One region of the Pelosinus sp. UFO1 genome, then DNA from elsewhere that is predicted to be linked to it. Evidence: a T-box and tRNA genes for the amino acid it is inferred to sense, from the RefSeq annotation. Region 1 holds a T-box; the other regions hold tRNA genes.
What was found. The T-box of region 1 lies ahead of UFO1_RS14765 (valine--tRNA ligase). A T-box ahead of a tRNA ligase gene usually reads a tRNA of that ligase, here a tRNA-Val.
Positions count from the first base shown of each region.

Region 1 (5,969 bases):
TTTGTTTGTAATATGTTATGCAGTGATTATTTCGAAAAAATTCACAGGACAAAAGTTGCTCTTATAGGTGCTAGTTTTATTTTATTATTTAAAATTATGTCACATTTATATTTACTTTGTTTACCTATAAACTATACGACAAAAAGACCCAAAAAAGGCTATTTCTGCCTTGTATTTTGGTCTTTTTCTTTTTAATTTTAAAATTTCTCCCCCTAAAGACACAAAAATTTAAATTATAATTAAAACCATGAAAATATTACCATAAAATTACAAATTGTGCATATCGTTATATTGTAATATGTTGATAGATAGGTGAATTTTGGAGGGTAAGATATTGTGTCAGGGGCAATTAAAGAGTACATCCGCAATTTAAAATCAACAGAGGAACAGTTAGAAAAAATTATCGCTAATAATCCAGTTAGGGAATGTAGTTTTCCAGACCAAGTAAGTGTATTTGATAAGCAACACAGGTACTTATTTGTTAATGGATTTGGAGCACGTTATATCGGCTTAAAACCTTCTGATATGGAAGGAAAGGAACGTAGAGAAATAGGGTTACCTCATAATGAGCAATTAGAACAGGACCTTACAACTGTTTTTTCAACGGGACAACCAGTGGAAAATGAGTTAAAGGATCCGCAAGTAACAAGTTATGGAATCAGCTATTTTGAGTATTATCTCTATCCTCTATATAGTTCTGCGGGAATTGTGGAGGCAGTTTTATGCACAGTTAGAGATATTACAATACGAAAGTTGTCTCAATTGAGCGCTGTGCAATCAGCTCGGGATTTTAATCAACTCATTGATCTTTGTCCTTTTTCGGTTATTATGGTAGATGAACTTGGTAATTTTAAAAATGGCAATCAAGCCTATATTGATTTATTTTTCCCTGGATTTACAAAAGAAAAATTAATCGGTGCAAACCCTGAATTTCGTACAGCCCACATTGGCACTCAGTGGAAAGATAGTCCTTTGCAAAAAGCGGTGCGAGGAATCGCGGTGAGAAATGTCTCTAAAGATATAATGAATAAGCAAATGTTGATTAACGCAATTCCGATAAGAGACATGGAAGGTCGAAATAAAGGGGCACTAGCCATATTTCATGATATTACAGAATATGAACAAATGCGTCATGCATTATATAAAATGGATAGATTGAATCTCATCGGAGAAATGGCAACTGGCGTAGCACACGAAATACGTAACCCAATGACAGTAATTAAGGGATATTTGCAATATTTAGGATCGAAAGTACCAGCTAGTTTAAATGAACAATTTGATATTGTTTTAGGAGAATTAATTCGCATTGAAAGCATTATTACGGATTTTCTTTCTTTAGCAGGAAATACCAAAATTGAACGAAACAAACACAATATTAATACTATTATTAGGCAAGCATTTCCTCTTGTGGCAACGGATGCAACAAAAAATAATGTAGTAGTAGATCTATGTTTAGAGGAAAATCTGCCGGATCAATTATTAAGCGAGAAAGAAATTAAGCAAGTACTTTTTAATCTAACTCGCAATGGCATTGAATCAATGGATGATAGCGGTATGTTGACAATTCGGACGACTTTAGTTGACGAACAAATTGTAGTAACGATTTCTGATACAGGTAGTGGTATAGCAAAGGAAAAGTTAGAGAAAATATTCAATCCTTTCTATACAACAAAGGATAATGGGACTGGTTTGGGCTTAGCAATCTGTGAAAGCATTATAAATAAGCATAATGGTAGTATTGAGGTACAGTCCGAAGAGGGGCGGGGTAGTACTTTTATAATATCCTTTACTCACTCTCAGGGCTTCTAATTCTAACTAGGATGCGAATTTGGGTAATTTGTGTATTAGTGCAATTTAAGAATGTAGTTGAATTAAGGCTATCGATGTTACTCGAGATTATGATATACTAAGGAATATGTATCTAAGAAAATAATGTATCATGGAGAGGAGTAAGTGCGCGAGTTGGCGCCAATAAGAATGAATTTCGTAGCAATTGATTTTGAAACGGCCAATGCGAGTCGTTCTAGTGTGTGTAGCATGGCTGCGGTAACAGTGGAAAATGGACAAATCGTCCGATCGGCTTACTCTTTAATACGCCCGCCAGTTCTTAAATTTGACTATCGTAATATACAGGTGCATGGCATTCACCCAGAAGATGTAGTGAATAAACCAACTTTTGATCAATTGTGGGAACGGATTCGTCCGCATCTTGAAAATAAAATTGTGATTGCCCATAATGCAACTTTTGATATTAGTGTGCTACGAGGTGTCCTAAGGGAATATTCATTGCCTATGCCAGTTTTTAAACATAGTTGCACAGTTCAAATTGCGAAAAAAGCATGGCCTGGTGGGGAAAACTATAAGCTTAATACATTAGCTCAGCGCTTTCAGATTGATTTTGACCATCACAATGCTCTGCATGATGCACGAACTTGTGCTAAAATTGCTCTGCTAGCGGGGCAAGAGTTAAAAGCTGACAATTTTCTGCAGATGATGCATTTGTTGAAGCTTCCTGTAAAAGATTTTGCCTAAGTAGTATCGACATAGTATTTTTTCACTAATCTTGACAAAGACTGTATATTATAGGTATAGTATGGTATATATATTAAAAGCGATGATAGGAAGGAGTACGTTATTGCCGCCGAATAGAGAGGGGATCCTTGGCTGAAAGGTCTCTCGGAATGGGGTAACGGAAGGTAGTCCTGGAGTTATTGCATTGAACTTATAGTAGGTGCAGTCGGTTATGCCCCGTTATGGTATTGGAGTTCGAGTAAATCTTTATTTTGCCTTTACTCGAAGAAACAAGGTGGTACCACGAAAGTATGCTCTTTCGTCCTTTTAGGATGAAGGGGCTTTTTTATTTTTCAAAAAGTAGGAGGAGTTAATTTTGACAGAAAAAAATATTCCAACAGTATATGACCCTCAAGCGGTAGAAGCAAAATGGTATAAGTATTGGGAAGATAATGGTTTCTTTCATCAGGAAGTAAATAAGGGGAAAAAACCTTTTAGTATTGTTATTCCGCCTCCTAATGTAACGGGACAACTACATATGGGGCATGCTTTAGATAATGCATTACAAGATATTTTAATTCGTTTTCGCCGTATGCAAGGCTACAATACATTGTGGATGCCAGGAACAGACCATGCAGGTATTGCTACTCAAATTAAAGTAGAAGAAATGTTAGCAAAGGAAGGCATTTCTCGTTATGATATGGGGCGGGAAAAGTTTATTGAAAAAGTTTGGGAATGGAAAGAACAGTATGGCGACAGGATTATTAAACAACTGAAAAGTTTGGGTGCTTCTTGTGATTGGCAGCGAGAGCGTTTTACCATGGACGAAGGTTGTTCCAAGGCTGTACGAGAAGTCTTTGTTTCTTTATATGAGAAAGGCCTTATTTATCAGGGGAATCGGATAACCAATTGGTGTCCACGCTGCAATACTGCTTTAAGTGATATTGAAGTAGAACATGAAGAAAAGCCAGGTCATTTATACCATGTTCGTTACCCAGTAGAGGGGAGTGAAGGTGAGTATTTGACAGTAGCTACTACGCGGCCAGAAACTATTTTGGGAGATACCGCAGTAGCAGTTAATCCAGAGGATACCAGATATAGCCATTTGATTGGTAAAAATTTAATTTTGCCGTTAGTAGGAAGGTTAATTCCCGTAATTGCCGATGAATATGTTGATCAAGCTTTTGGTACAGGTGCGGTTAAGATTACTCCTTCTCATGACCCTAACGACTTTGAAATGGGATTACGTCATAACTTACCGCAAATTGTAGTCATTGATAACGATGGCAAAATGTCAGAAGGTACAGGCAAATATGCAGGACTAGATCGTTATGAATGTCGTAAGGTCTTAGTCAAAGATTTAGAAGTGCAAGAGTATTTGGTGAAAATTGATGATCATATGCATGCAGTAGGTCATTGCCAACGTTGTACCACAGTTGTAGAACCTTTGGTATCTAAGCAATGGTTTGTTAAAATGCAGTCGCTAGCTGAACCAGCCATTGAAACTGTGACTTCAGGTGAAATTCAATTTGTTCCCGAGCGATTCACAAAAACGTACATTAATTGGATGAGCAATATACGGGATTGGTGTATTTCACGGCAAATTTGGTGGGGGCATCGAATTCCTGCGTGGTATTGCGAATGTGGTGAAACCATTGTAACTAGAGAAGAAGTTAACGTATGTCCAAAGTGTGGCAGTCATAAGATTGAGCAAGATGAGGATGTACTAGATACATGGTTTAGTTCCGGTTTGTGGCCTTTTTCCACTATGGGCTGGCCAGAAGATACCGAGGAATTAGAACAATTTTATCCTACCAGTGTATTAGTAACAGGATATGACATTATTTTCTTCTGGGTAGCTAGAATGATCATGATGGGTTTAGAGTTTAAGAAGGAAATTCCTTTTAAACATGTTTTTATTCATGGTTTAGTTCGGGACTCTCAAGGACGAAAAATGAGTAAATCTTTAGGGAATGGGATTGATCCATTAGAAGTTATCGATAAAAATGGTGCAGATACTTTGCGGTTTACCCTAGTAACTGGCAATACACCAGGAAATGATATGCGTTTTTATTGGGAAAGAGTAGAATCAAGTCGTAACTTTGCCAATAAATTATGGAATGCTTCCCGTTTCGTGCTAATGAATTTGGAAGATGTAGATAGTGTTGATACATTAACCAATTATGGAGTAAGGGCAAAGCAGGAAGACAACTTTACCTTAGCAGATAAGTGGATTTTAAGTCGTTATGAAAAGACCGTGAATGAAGTGACACGTAATTTAGAACGATTTGAATTAGGAGAAGCAGCTCGTCTGCTGTATGAGTTTATTTGGAATGAGTATTGCGATTGGTATATTGAAATGGCAAAAGCAAGATTATATAATAAAGAAGAATCTACAGCGCGTGCAACTGCCCAATATGTCCTATGGTATGTACTTGAAAATACACTAAAACTATTACACCCTTTTATGCCTTTTATTACAGAAACTATCTGGCAGCACTTGCCTCATGAAGGGCAAAGTATTATGGTAGCTGATTGGCCATTGGACAGTTCAGCATTGATGAATGACGATGTAGAAACCCAAATGAATACTATTATGGAAACCATTAAGTCCATTCGAAATATGCGCGCCGAAGTCAATGTGCCACCAGGGAAAAAGAGTGAGGTTATTTTGCAAATTATTGCGAAAGAGCTACAAGAAGTTTTTGCAACGAACTTGCCATACTTGAAAACTTTGGCTGCTGCAGAACCGATTCAATTATTAGGTGATGCAGAAGCAAAACCTGAAAATGCCATGACTGCTGTGGTAAGTGGTGTTGAAATCTATTTGCCTCTCAAAGGGTTAATTGATGTAGAAAAAGAATCAGCTCGTTTGAATAAAGAATTGGCTACATTGGACAAAGAAATTGCTCGAATTGAGGGGAAACTATCTAATGAAGGATTTGTCGCCAAAGCTCCAGCAGAGGTCATCGCCAAGGAGAAAGCCAAGGCAGGTGAATACCAAGAAAAACAAACAGCCATTCGCGAGAGATTAGCCTATTTGTCTACGTTATAGTATTCTAAACAAGAAAATTTATATTAAAGCAAAATTAGAACCACAAAGGCACAATGCCGCTGCGGCGGCACACAAAGTAGGTATGAAGGAAGTTTATGATAGTTCCCTTTGTGTCCTTTGTGTCTTTGTGGTTCAATTGCTTTTTTATTAGAAAGGTGTGACAAGGATGACATATGAAGAATCCTTAAACTACTTAGCAAATTTAAATAAGTTTGGCATTAACTTGGGTTTAGCGCGAATTGAAAAGCTGTTGGAATTAATGGATCATCCAGAAAAAAAGTTTAAAAGTATTCATGTGGCAGGAACAAATGGTAAAGGTTCAACAACTGCCATGCTCGCTTCTATTTTAAGTAGTGGAGGCATAAAAACGGGCATGTATACTTCACCCCATTTGGCGGAATAT
Region 1 covers NZ_CP008852.1:3,110,298-3,116,266, reverse strand. The annotation lists gene UFO1_RS24115 (ATP-binding protein) at 337-1,809, shown strand; gene UFO1_RS14770 (3'-5' exonuclease) at 1,954-2,532, shown strand; T-box leader at 2,606-2,841, shown strand; gene UFO1_RS14765 (valine--tRNA ligase) at 2,888-5,566, shown strand; gene UFO1_RS14760 (folylpolyglutamate synthase/dihydrofolate synthase family protein) at 5,733-5,969, shown strand, end outside.

Region 2 (5,969 bases), 310 kb from region 1:
TGATGAGTTTATTGATAGATTACGTTCTGAAAGTGACATAGTAAGTATTCTATCAGATTATGTTCCTTTGAAAAAAAAGGGGAAAAATTATTGGGGCTGCTGTCCATTTCATCATGAGAACACTCCGTCATTTTCTGTAACACCTGACAAAGGATTCTTTTATTGTTTTGGTTGTCAAAGTGGTGGTAATGTATTCAATTTTTTGATGAAAATTGAAAACGTTAGTTTCTTTGATGCGGTGAAAATGTTGGCTCAAAAAATGAATATTCCTTTGCCAGAAAAGAACAAAACACCACAAGAGTTGGCAAGGGAGCGGGAACATACTAAATTATACCGTGCTAATGAATTGGCTAGGGAGTTTTTTTATGCTTGTTTGACAAAGACAGTCTATGGGAAGCAAGCAAAAGAGTACCTAGAATCCCGTGGGGTTACAAATGAAGTTATTGAAAGTTTTAAAATTGGTTTTGCTCCCCCAGCTTGGGATAAATTATTGCATGCCTTCTTAGAACGGGGGTTAGAGCAGGATATTATGCTAAAAGCTGGTTTAATTGTGGAACGAAATTCTGGTGATGGTGTTTATGATCGGTTTCGTAATCGCATTATGTTTCCTATTTCTGATGTACGTGGCCGGGTAGTTGGTTTTGGTGGAAGAGTGATTGATGATAGCCAACCTAAATATCTTAATTCACCAGAGACCCCTGTTTTTAACAAAAGATATATTTTGTTTGGTTTTCATGCTGCTCATAAGTTTATAAAAGAATCTGGGCAAGCCATCGTAGTAGAAGGCTATATGGATGCTATTACTGCTCATGCTTATGGCATAAAAAATGTAGTAGCGTCATTAGGAACAGCCTTTTCGCCAGAACAGGCAAAGTTATTACTTCGCAATGCGAACGAAATATGTTTTGCTTATGATAGTGATACAGCTGGTCAAAATGCTACGGTCAGAGCTTTAACAATTCTGCGCAGTATGGGGGCAAATGTGAGAGTGGTATTAATCCCTGATGGAAAAGATCCTGATGAATTTATCCGTAAGCATGGCGCTGAAGCTTTTAAGACATTAATTAAGGAAGCTAATGATGTTTTGGAGTATCAAATCAAGCAGGCTTTTGATAATACAGATTATAGTAGTTTAGAAGGTAAAGTTGCCGTAGTATCAAAAATAGTTCCAGTGTTAGCTTCGGCAGACAATGCTGTAGAAGTGAATACGCATATTGCGCGTATATCTCAGATGTTAGCAATTGACGAAAGTGCAATACGTAGTGAAGTTCGTAAATATTTGTTTCAAAATAAAAAGGATAAAAATGTAAATGTAGGAAAGAATATATCTAATATATTGGTTACGAGAAAACCATCGATTGCGATAGAGCAGGCCGAAAAACATCTTATTCGCTTGATGTGTGGGGATAGCTCCCTTATACCATATATTGAAAAAGAACTTTCTGTTACAGAAATACAGGGAGAGCACAGGCGTGAAATAATCGAATTAATATTTAAAGAGTATAATATGGGAAAAGATATTACGGATACTGCTTGGACGATGATGCTAAGTGAGACAGCAAATGCGGAATTATCCCATATTATGTTAATTGATATACAATACAATGATAGTGATAGTATAAAAATGGTTGATGATTGTATAAAAAATATGCGCCTAACAAACTTAAAGTTATTGTATGAACAGTCCCGATTAAGGGCTGATGAATTAGAACGTCTGGGGGATAGTGGTTTTCTGCAGGCATTAGCAGAAAGTCAACGAATAAAAGATGAAATTAATAAATTACATTGTGTTTAATCAAAAAAAAAACTACGCCTTGATTGGAATGGCCAATGGAGGAGGGGAGTAAAATGACAGAAAAAAAGACAATTTCGAGTGAATATGTAACTAAATTAGTGAACAAAGGGAAAAAACAGGGTGGCGTGCTAACTTATAGTGAAATCATGGATACTCTCCAAAGTGAAGATTTATCTCCTGATGAAATTGAAGAGATATATGAGGTCTTTTCTAGTAAAGGAATTGAAATAGTTGATGAACTTCCGGATGATACTGAAAGAGCAGATGAGCCTGATGTTGTCGAGGTAGAAGAAGTAACTCCTGAGGAAGTTGATATTGATTTAACTATCCCAGAGGGGATTAGTATTGACGACCCTGTTCGCATGTATCTTAAGGAAATTGGAAGAGTACCCTTACTGACGGCTGACGAAGAAATTAAACTGGCACAGCGCATGGAGCAAGGTGATGAAGAAGCCAAAAGACGTTTGGCAGAAGCCAATTTGCGGCTTGTAGTTAGTATTGCTAAACGTTATGTTGGACGTGGTATGTTATTTTTGGATTTAATTCAAGAAGGCAACCTTGGACTAATCAAAGCTGTTGAAAAATTTGATTATAATAAAGGTTACAAATTTAGTACGTATGCTACCTGGTGGATTCGTCAAGCAATTACTCGTGCAATAGCTGATCAGGCGCGGACGATTCGTATTCCTGTGCATATGGTAGAGACTATTAATAAATTGATTCGTGTATCTAGACAATTACTACAGGAATTAGGGCGTGAGCCTCAACCTGAAGAGATTGCAAAAGAGATGGATATTAGTGTTGAGCGTGTAAGAGAGATTATGAAAATTGCTCAAGAACCAGTATCTTTAGAAACGCCGATTGGTGAAGAAGAAGACTCTCATTTAGGAGATTTTATTGAGGATCAGGACGCACCAGCACCAGCTGAGGCAGCTTCTTTTATGCTCTTAAAGGAACAGTTAGAAGAGGTATTAGAAACTCTTACTCCACGGGAAGAAAAGGTTCTTAGACTGCGATTTGGTTTAGATGATGGACGGGCTCGCACATTAGAAGAAGTAGGACAACACTTTGGTGTTACCCGTGAACGTATTCGACAAATTGAGGCGAAAGCCCTTAGAAAACTACGTCATCCTAGCCGTAGCAAAAAATTAAAAGACTTTTTAGAGTAAAAAACTAAAAAAATATAAAAATCTTATAATATGAAAAAAAGTTGTTGACGTAATGTTGAAATTGTATTATAATTGTCAATGTTGACGACATTCCTTGATAGCTCAGTTGGTAGAGCAATCGGCTGTTAACCGATCGGTCGTAGGTTCGAGTCCTACTCAAGGAGCCATCTTATATGGATTACAAACAGGCTTTCCTTGGAAAACCTGTTTTAATATCTCTAGGGCCTATAGCTCAGCGGTAGAGCAGCCGGCTCATAACCGGCTGGTCCCTGGTTCGATCCCAGGTGGGCCCACCATTTTATATTACGCAATAAAGGCCCGTTGGTCAAGCGGTCAAGACACCGCCCTTTCACGGCGATAACGGGGGTTCGATTCCCCCACGGGTCACCATAATGGGCGATTAGCTCAGCTGGGAGAGCGCCTGCCTTACAAGCAGGATGTCGGCAGTTCGATCCTGTCATCGCCCACCATTTAAAAATGAAATGCAAAGCAGTATATGCTTTGCATTTTTTTACGGATTAGAGAACTTGTTACAATTTTTTCGATTCTAAGTAAAGTAACTAAGGCTTTTGCCTGCGGCTTTATGACTTGGTACAAGCCAAGTCTTTTTTTATAAGTATGTGCTCAACTACTAAGGAACAACATTGTATTGCTGCACAAAGGGATTGACTGCCGTTTATGATCCTTTGTGTGCTTTTTTATTTTAGTCGTTGAAATGTTTGTTTATTGATTAATTGTAAGTTATTTTTGTATAATAACAGAAAGAAAATAAAGGATGAGGTGTAATGCATTGAAGCTTGTTGGAAGATTAGCTGCGTTGGCGGAATTGGTGCCGGAGGGATCGCGTGTGGCAGATATTGGTACTGATCATGCTTATTTACCTATTGAATTAGTGCAAGGGCATATTGTTACTTCAGCAATAGCTGGTGACGTTAATCTGGGGCCTTGGAAGGCAGCAAAAGAACATGTAGATGCCCTCGGGCTTACGCACCGAATTTCTGTGCGTTTAGGTGATGGAATAACAGTGCTTTCTCCTGGAGAAGTGGATGTTGTTATTATTGCTGGTATGGGTGGTCAGACAATTATTGAGATACTAACAGGAAAGCCTGAAGTTACTAAGTCGCTTAAGCGTTTAATTTTGCAACCTATGGTGGCCGCGAATACTGTGAGACGTTGGTTAAATGAAAATGAATGGGATGTTGTTGACGAAAGATTGGTCCAAGAGGAAGGGCGATTGTACGAAATAGTTGTGGCCGAACCAGGGGGGGCAACTAGTTGTGAACCTATTATGTACGACATTGGGGAAAAACTGTGGAGAGATAAATCGGAACTTCTATCTGTACACATTGAGCAACTCATTGCGCAGACTAAACGCGTCTTACAGGAGATGTCACTCAGTGATAATGCAAAAAAGAGCCAAAAGTATCATGAATATACCGAAAGATTACAACAATTGGAGGCTAAACAGCGATGTCTGTAAAATGTCAAGTAATTATGGATGCAATGGATAAGTTAGCGCCAAGGCATTTAGCTGAAAGTTGGGATAATGTAGGTTTATTAGTTGGGAGCCCATCCCAAACAATCCATAAGATACGAATTACCTTAGATGTTACGAAGGAGGTTGTAGAGCAAGCGATACTCGATAATGTAGATCTCATCATTGCTCATCACCCTCTTATATTCAAAAGCATTACATCAATACGAACAGATTTGCCGCAAGGGCAAGTTTTATCCAGCCTGCTTAAGGCAAATATAGGGGTCTACGCAGCTCATACTAATCTTGATTCAGCGGAGGGTGGCGTTAATGATGCTTTAGCTGCCTGTTTAGGGTTGCAGGATATTCAACCCTTAGCAGTAAACTCCACTGAAAAGTTATGCAAATTAGTAGTGTTTGTGCCGCAAACTCATGTAGAAGTGGTGCGAGAAGCGTTAGCAGCGGCTGGGGCTGGGCATATTGGAAAATATAGTAACTGCACATTTTCGGCAAATGGTATAGGTACTTTTTTACCTTTAGAAGATGCAAAACCATTCATTGGTAATAATGGTAAGTTAGAATCTGTTGAAGAAAGCCGCATTGAAACAGTTATGCCCGACAGAATTAGTCGTAGGGTAATTAAAGCGATGATTAAAGCCCATCCCTATGAGGAAGTTGCGTATGATTTATATCAACTAATGAATTCAGGTAAAGAATTTGGATTAGGTCGTATAGGTAAGCTCGAAATACCTATGTTGTTTTCAGATTTTGCGGATCAGGTGAAAAATCTATTAGGAGTAGATTCTGTAAATATAGCAGGTTCATGTGATAAGTTGATAAAGAAGGTAGCAGTATGTGGGGGCGCTGGTGCTGGGGTATTGCATAAAGCGGTATTTGCTGGAGCCGATGTATTAGTAACCGGAGATGTAAAATACCATGAAGCCCAAAATGCTATAGTAAGTGGTATTGGTATTATTGACGCGGGCCATTTTGCCACGGAGCAACCTATATTGTCTCGTGTAAAAGAATTTCTAACTTCCTGTGCCGATCAAGGTAAGTGGTCGGTTATTGTCGAGGTTGATGAAATCAACAAAAATATTCTACATCGATATTAAAAATAATTAGCCGCAGAAATTTATTGACTTAGCAAATGATTTATGATATGATATTATCTCAGTCGATATTGAAATTATTGTTGTGAGTAGGAAAGATGATCGCGGATGCCCATAAAGCATACGAGGAAAGTCCGAGCTCCATAGGGCAGGGTGCTGGATAACGTCCAGCGAGGGCGACCTTAGGGAAAGTGCCATAGAAATGTAAACCGCCAGCTTATGCTGGTAAGGATGGAACGGTGCGGTAAGAGCGCACCAGCAGTCAGGTGACTGGCTGGCTAGGTAAACCCCACCTGGAGCAAGACCGAATAGGGAAGGGATGAAGCTGCCCGCTGAACCTTCCGGGTTGCGTCGCTAGAGCTGTCAGGTAACTGCCAGACTAGATAGATGATCATCACCGCGTGAGCGGAACAGAACTC
Region 2 covers NZ_CP008852.1:2,801,376-2,807,344, reverse strand. The annotation lists gene dnaG (DNA primase) at 1-1,795, shown strand, start outside; gene rpoD (RNA polymerase sigma factor RpoD) at 1,831-2,964, shown strand; tRNA gene UFO1_RS13360 (tRNA-Asn) at 3,056-3,131, shown strand; tRNA gene UFO1_RS13355 (tRNA-Ile) at 3,186-3,260, shown strand; tRNA gene UFO1_RS13350 (tRNA-Glu) at 3,280-3,354, shown strand; tRNA gene UFO1_RS13345 (tRNA-Val) at 3,359-3,434, shown strand; gene UFO1_RS13340 (class I SAM-dependent methyltransferase) at 3,755-4,444, shown strand; gene UFO1_RS13335 (Nif3-like dinuclear metal center hexameric protein) at 4,435-5,553, shown strand; RNA gene rnpB (RNase P RNA component class A) at 5,637-5,969, shown strand, end outside.
Region 2: it has a tRNA-Val gene. The T-box ahead of UFO1_RS14765 (valine--tRNA ligase) is inferred to sense a tRNA for this amino acid. The anticodon was not compared.

Region 3 (5,969 bases), 1.7 Mb from region 1:
GGTTATGCAGAAGAATTACGCTCTTACGTATGTGATACATCTGCAACGCTTAATAAAGCAATAAAAAATGGCGAAAAGATATTATTTGAAGGTGCGCAAGCAACTATGCTGGACCTTGACCATGGAACCTATCCGTATGTTACTTCTTCTCATCCGATTGCTGGTGGAGTATGTGTAGGGGCTGGAATTGGACCTACGAAAATCAATACAGTGGTTGGGGTAGTAAAGGCGTATACAACCCGCGTAGGAGAGGGCCCATTCCCTACAGAATTATTTGATGAAGTGGGTGACCACATTCGTGAAAAAGGCCATGAATATGGTACTACAACAGGCCGTCCTCGTCGCTGTGGTTGGTTAGATGCCTGCGTAGTAGGTTATGCGGGACGTCTAAGCGGCATTGACTATATGGCAATTACTCGTTTGGATATTTTGGATGAATTGGCAACATTAAAAATATGCGTTGGTTATAAATATAAAGGTGCGGTAATGGATGAGTTTCCTGCTAGCCTAAAGGTATTAGCTGAAGTTGAAGCAGTTTATGAAGAACTTCCCGGCTGGCAAAGTGATACAACTAATATTCGTAATTATAAAGACTTGCCATTAAACGCACGTCGTTATTTAGAACGTTTGAGCGAAGTAGCAGACATTAAGCTTGGCATTGTCTCCGTAGGACCTGGAAGAGAACAAACCATCATAATGCATGAAATTTTTGAATAGAAATCAAATATAGTATCGATAGGTAGGTGATAAAAATGCCGGATTTGTTGTTAAAAGAAATTGTTGATTATTTTTGTCTTACCGCGGTGGAGAAGGACTGCGTTCTTGATGGCCCTGTTAAAGTGCCTGATATTAATCGCCCAGGACTTGTTTTGGCTGGATATTTACAGTATTTCGATGAGCAGCGTATTCAAGTAATCGGCACAACAGAAACAGCATTTTTAGACACCTTACCTATAAATGTAGCAGATGAGCGGTGGCATGCATTTATTCAGTTACATTTTCCTTGTTTAATTATAACCCGCAATATAGAATTACCCGGAGCATGGCTGCAATCGGCGGCAAATCGTCAATTACCAGTTTTTCGGACTCACCTGCCAACAACACGTTTCATAGCGCTGTTAACGAATTACCTAGAACGCAGACTTGCGCCAAGTGCTACCATTCATGCAGTGTTGGTGGATGTGCATGGGGTAGGTACTTTGATTATTGGTGAAAGTGGCATTGGTAAAAGTGAAACAGCATTGGACCTTATCAAACGTGGTCACCGTTTAGTAGCAGATGACGCTGTAGATGTAATTCGCAGCGGTGAAGATGTACTCACTGGTAGTGCGCCCGAAATATTGCGTCATATTATGGAAGTTAGAGGACTTGGAATTTTAAATGTAAAAGCATTATTTGGTATCGGTGCAGTAAGACCAAGCCAAAAGATAAACTTAGTCATTCGTCTAGAAGAATGGCAACAAGGTAAAGCCTATGATCGGTTAGGTCTTGAAGAAGAACATTATGAGATTCTAGGCGTCGGATTACCATGTAAGACAATTCCAGTGCGCCCAGGGCGAAACTTATCCAATATTATTGAAGTAGCTGCGATGAATTATCGTCTAAATAAATTGGGATATCATGCTGCCGAAGATTTTATTGAGAAGCAGAGGAAATTTTGCCTATCTGATGATCAATAATTAAAAAACTAAACAAAGTTTCTATGCTTTTCTTATTGCAAACTAATTTATTATAAAATCCATTAAAAACCAACAATAAACTAGTTGACAATAAGAAAGGATTGCTATATAATCATATCTTGTGAGAGCGACGTGGTTCACTAGCTCAGTTGGTAGAGCACCTGACTTTTAATCAGGGTGTCCCGCGTTCGAGCCGCGGGTGAGCCACCATTTTTACGGCCCGTTGGTCAAGCGGTCAAGACACCGCCCTTTCACGGCGATAACGGGGGTTCGATTCCCCCACGGGTCACCAAATACGGGCGATTAGCTCAGCTGGGAGAGCGCCTGCCTTACAAGCAGGATGTCGGCAGTTCGATCCTGTCATCGCCCACCATTTAGTTCTTACAATTAATATGGCCCAGTAGTTTAGCGGTTAGAATGCCGCCCTGTCACGGCGGAGGTCGTCGGTTCAAATCCGATCTGGGTCGCCATTACTTGCCGCGATAGCTCAGTCGGTAGAGCAGAGGACTGAAAATCCTCGTGTCGACAGTTCGATTCTGTCTTGCGGCACCATTTTTTGGTTCACTAGCTCAGTTGGTAGAGCACCTGACTTTTAATCAGGGTGTCCCGCGTTCGAGCCGCGGGTGAGCCACCATTTTACGGCCCGTTGGTCAAGCGGTCAAGACACCGCCCTTTCACGGCGATAACGGGGGTTCGATTCCCCCACGGGTCACCAAAATATGGGCGATTAGCTCAGCTGGGAGAGCGCCTGCCTTACAAGCAGGATGTCGGCAGTTCGATCCTGTCATCGCCCACCATATTTGTAACATGAACCTCATGCGTTTAGCATGAGGTTTTTTAGTATATAAAGTGATATTTTGTCTAAAAAGGGAAATGTTTGAAGGAATATAAAGATAAGACATAGAATGTACTAATAAAATGGAAAATAATGAGTTTTCCGATTTTTTTATAAAGGTGGAGGTTGTTATGAATAGAAAACGAATGCCGATTGTAATGCAACTTACGGGTATGTTTATTTTGGTCATTATTCTATTAGTATCTATCTTAAGCTTTACTGTGTTTAAATTGAGAGATAGTGGACAAGTAACTGAAGCAATAGTAAAGCATACCGTCACAAGAGGAAATCTTGTTAAAGCCGGGCAATTAGAATTTACCGGAGCTCTTTTAGATATGCGAGGGTATTTATTTTATCCGGATGGTGCGGCCTATGAACAGGGATATCGAGATAAAATAAAAAAGAGTAGTGAACTGGCGAAAAAGTATGATAGCATGTCTACAATGGGAGATACAAAAGTCGAAGGGGAAAAACTAGCAAAATTAGTTGATGATTATGTAGTGCTTGGCGACAAAGTCATTGCGGCTAAAAAATCGAAAGATCCTAATTTAACTAACCTTACAACACAGGGACGGCAATTGGTAAAAGAGATTGAAGATCAATTTGCTAAAGTTGATCAACTGCAGCAAAAATACCTAGATGATAGGAGTTCCTCATTACTTGCTGCGACAAGTCAAGATGGAATTATTGCCTTGGTGATCAGCAGCATAGTTTCTTTATTGGTGATTGTACTAGCCGTATGGTATAGTCGAAATTTGGCAAAACGCCTCAGAAACATTAGCGCTGAATTAGCTGAGGTTGGGAACCTTAATCTAACAGGAAAAGATGTATATCCCACTCGAAACGACGAAATTGGTGATATGGGTCTCATCATTATTGAAATGAAAAAATCCCTTAAAGGTTTCGTCTCTCAGATTGTTGGCAGTAGTCAAGTTTTAACCTCGACAAGTGGACAACTTAGTGACTCTGTTAGCGAACAATTAAGGGCGGTAGAGACAGTCGCAGAAAGCGTAACAAATATTGCAGCAGGGGCATCTCAAAATGCAGATAACATTAGTAATATTTCTGCAACGATGGAGGAAATATCCGCAAGCTCTGAAGAAATCAATGCGAGTACGTCTGAAGTCAGTACCAGCGCTCAAAATGCAGTAAACGAGGCTGCCAAGGGCATGGAAATGCTGACACAGGTAGTTGCCCAGAATGAATCAATTAACCAATCTATGAGTGAAATTACAATTGTTACAACGAAATTGGATCAAGGTTCTGCAAAAATAAAAGGCATTGTTGATTTGATTAATAGTATTGCCGCGCAAACAAATCTTCTAGCACTAAATGCAGCTATAGAAGCAGCGCGTGCTGGTGAAGCAGGTCGTGGTTTTGCAGTGGTAGCTGAAGAAGTTCGTAAGTTGGCTGAACAGAGTGCTGGCGCAACTGATGAAATTGCTAAAATTATACATAACATGGGTAACGAAATAAACTTTGCTGTCACTACAGTCGAAAAAGCCAACAAAGAGGTAGAAAAAGGGCAAAACTCTACCATTACAACACAGAACGGCTTCCATGTAATTATTGAGAAAATGGAAGCAGTAAAAGAAGGGATTACTCATATTGCTGCAGCTGTAAATGAGACTTCCCAGGGAATTCAAACAGTAGTAAGCAGCGTGGAGAATATTAGTGTGGTTGCTAATGAGACCTCATCAAGCTCTGAGGCTGTAGCTGCATCAGCAGAAGAGCAAACAGCTGGCATGCATGAAATTGATACCAACGCAGCAAGGTTAGCTCAATTGGCAACTCAAATGATGGATATTGTAAAGAAATTTAGAGTGTAGAAATATATTCAAACTTGAATAGCACAAACGTAGAAACTCCGCCAATCTTTGGCGGAGTTTCTACGTTTATAGTAAAGTATACTTCAATAATGTCGAAATAAGAAGGAATTTGCAAGATAAAAGTAGAAAGTTCCTTATAATGAAAAAAGTAGAAATATTACATATTTTCTAAAAAAATAGGAGGTAATAAGATGGAAAAAAGGCGCTTTCCAATTAGGGTACAACTAGCGGGTATGTTCGCCGTTGTGGCGGCATTATTACTGCTTGTACTGGGTTATACATTATATGAATTTAGACAAGCAGGTAATGAGGCAGAAATCATTGTGACTCAGACATCAGTAAGATTAGTTACAGTAAAAAATGCGCACACTGAATTTACTCGAGCCCTTCTTGATATGCGGGGATATTTATTTTATTCCGATGGTGCTGCCTATGAACAGGGGTATCGAGATAAAATAGCTAAAAGCTTAGCGATGGTAAGGGAGGTTAAAACCCAATTAGCACTACCTGAGGCTCGAGAAAAGGCCGAAAATTTGGATAAAGCGCTAAATCAGTATATGGTATATGCAGATACGAGATTATTTCCTGCACGTAAGGCGAATGACCCACGTTGGCTTCAAGTAGCGGGTGAGGGAAGAGCCATGGTACAGGAAATTGATGAAAATTTTCTACAGTTGTCCGAGATGCAAAAGAAATATTTAGATCAAAGCGGTATGGCGGTGGTGGAATCCTCTAAAACCAGCCGTAACATAGCGACCACAAGCAGTATTGCCATAATCCTATTGGTTATTGGAGTAGTATATTGGTATAGTGGCAATATGGCAAAAAGACTGGGGACTATTAGTAGGGATTTGGCACAAGTGGGTAAGCTAGACCTGCTAGGTAAAGATTTAATTCCAGCCCATAATGACGAGATTGGTGATATGGGTCTTGTAATAAATGAAATGCGTCAGTCACTTAAATCCTTTGTTCGCCAAATCGCAGATAATAGCCAGACCTTAGCGGCGTCTAGTGAAGAGTTAAGCGCGACGGTTTCTGAACATGTAAAAGCTGTAGAGACAGTGGCACAAAGCATAAGTGGAATTGCTGCCGGCGCTATTCAAAATGCGGATAACATTAGTAATATTTCGGCTACCTTAGAGGAAATCTCAGCAGGGTCGGAAGAAATTAGTGCTGGAGCCGCCGAAGTGAATCTTAGTACACAAAATGCAGTAGCAGAAGCTGGCAAGGGGATGGAAATGCTGGCAGAAGTGGTAAATCAAAACGAATATATTAATCAATCAATGAATGAGATTACAATTGTGACAACTAACTTATCCCAAGGTTCAGAAAAGATCAAAGGCATTGTTGATGTAATTAATGGAATTGCTGCCCAAACTAATTTACTGGCCCTTAACGCAGCTATTGAAGCAGCACGAGCTGGTGAGGCTGGTCGAGGATTCGCAGTAGTAGCGGATGAGGTACGAAAATTGGCAGAGCAAAGTGCCACAGCGACTAAGGACATTGCTGAAATCATTATAAAAATGAGTGAAGAAATTAATTTTGCTGTTGCCTCCGTCGGTAAAGCGAACCAAGAAGTTCTCAAAGGTAGGGAATCTGCCGTAACAACGCAAGAAGGATTTAAAA
Region 3 covers NZ_CP008852.1:4,820,685-4,826,653, forward strand. The annotation lists gene UFO1_RS22570 (adenylosuccinate synthase) at 1-717, shown strand, start outside; gene hprK (HPr(Ser) kinase/phosphatase) at 753-1,679, shown strand; tRNA gene UFO1_RS22580 (tRNA-Lys) at 1,814-1,889, shown strand; tRNA gene UFO1_RS22585 (tRNA-Glu) at 1,897-1,971, shown strand; tRNA gene UFO1_RS22590 (tRNA-Val) at 1,977-2,052, shown strand; tRNA gene UFO1_RS22595 (tRNA-Asp) at 2,074-2,149, shown strand; tRNA gene UFO1_RS22600 (tRNA-Phe) at 2,156-2,231, shown strand; tRNA gene UFO1_RS22605 (tRNA-Lys) at 2,238-2,313, shown strand; tRNA gene UFO1_RS22610 (tRNA-Glu) at 2,320-2,394, shown strand; tRNA gene UFO1_RS22615 (tRNA-Val) at 2,401-2,476, shown strand; gene UFO1_RS22620 (methyl-accepting chemotaxis protein) at 2,646-4,343, shown strand; gene UFO1_RS22625 (methyl-accepting chemotaxis protein) at 4,535-5,969, shown strand, end outside.
Region 3: it has a tRNA-Val gene. The T-box ahead of UFO1_RS14765 (valine--tRNA ligase) is inferred to sense a tRNA for this amino acid. The anticodon was not compared.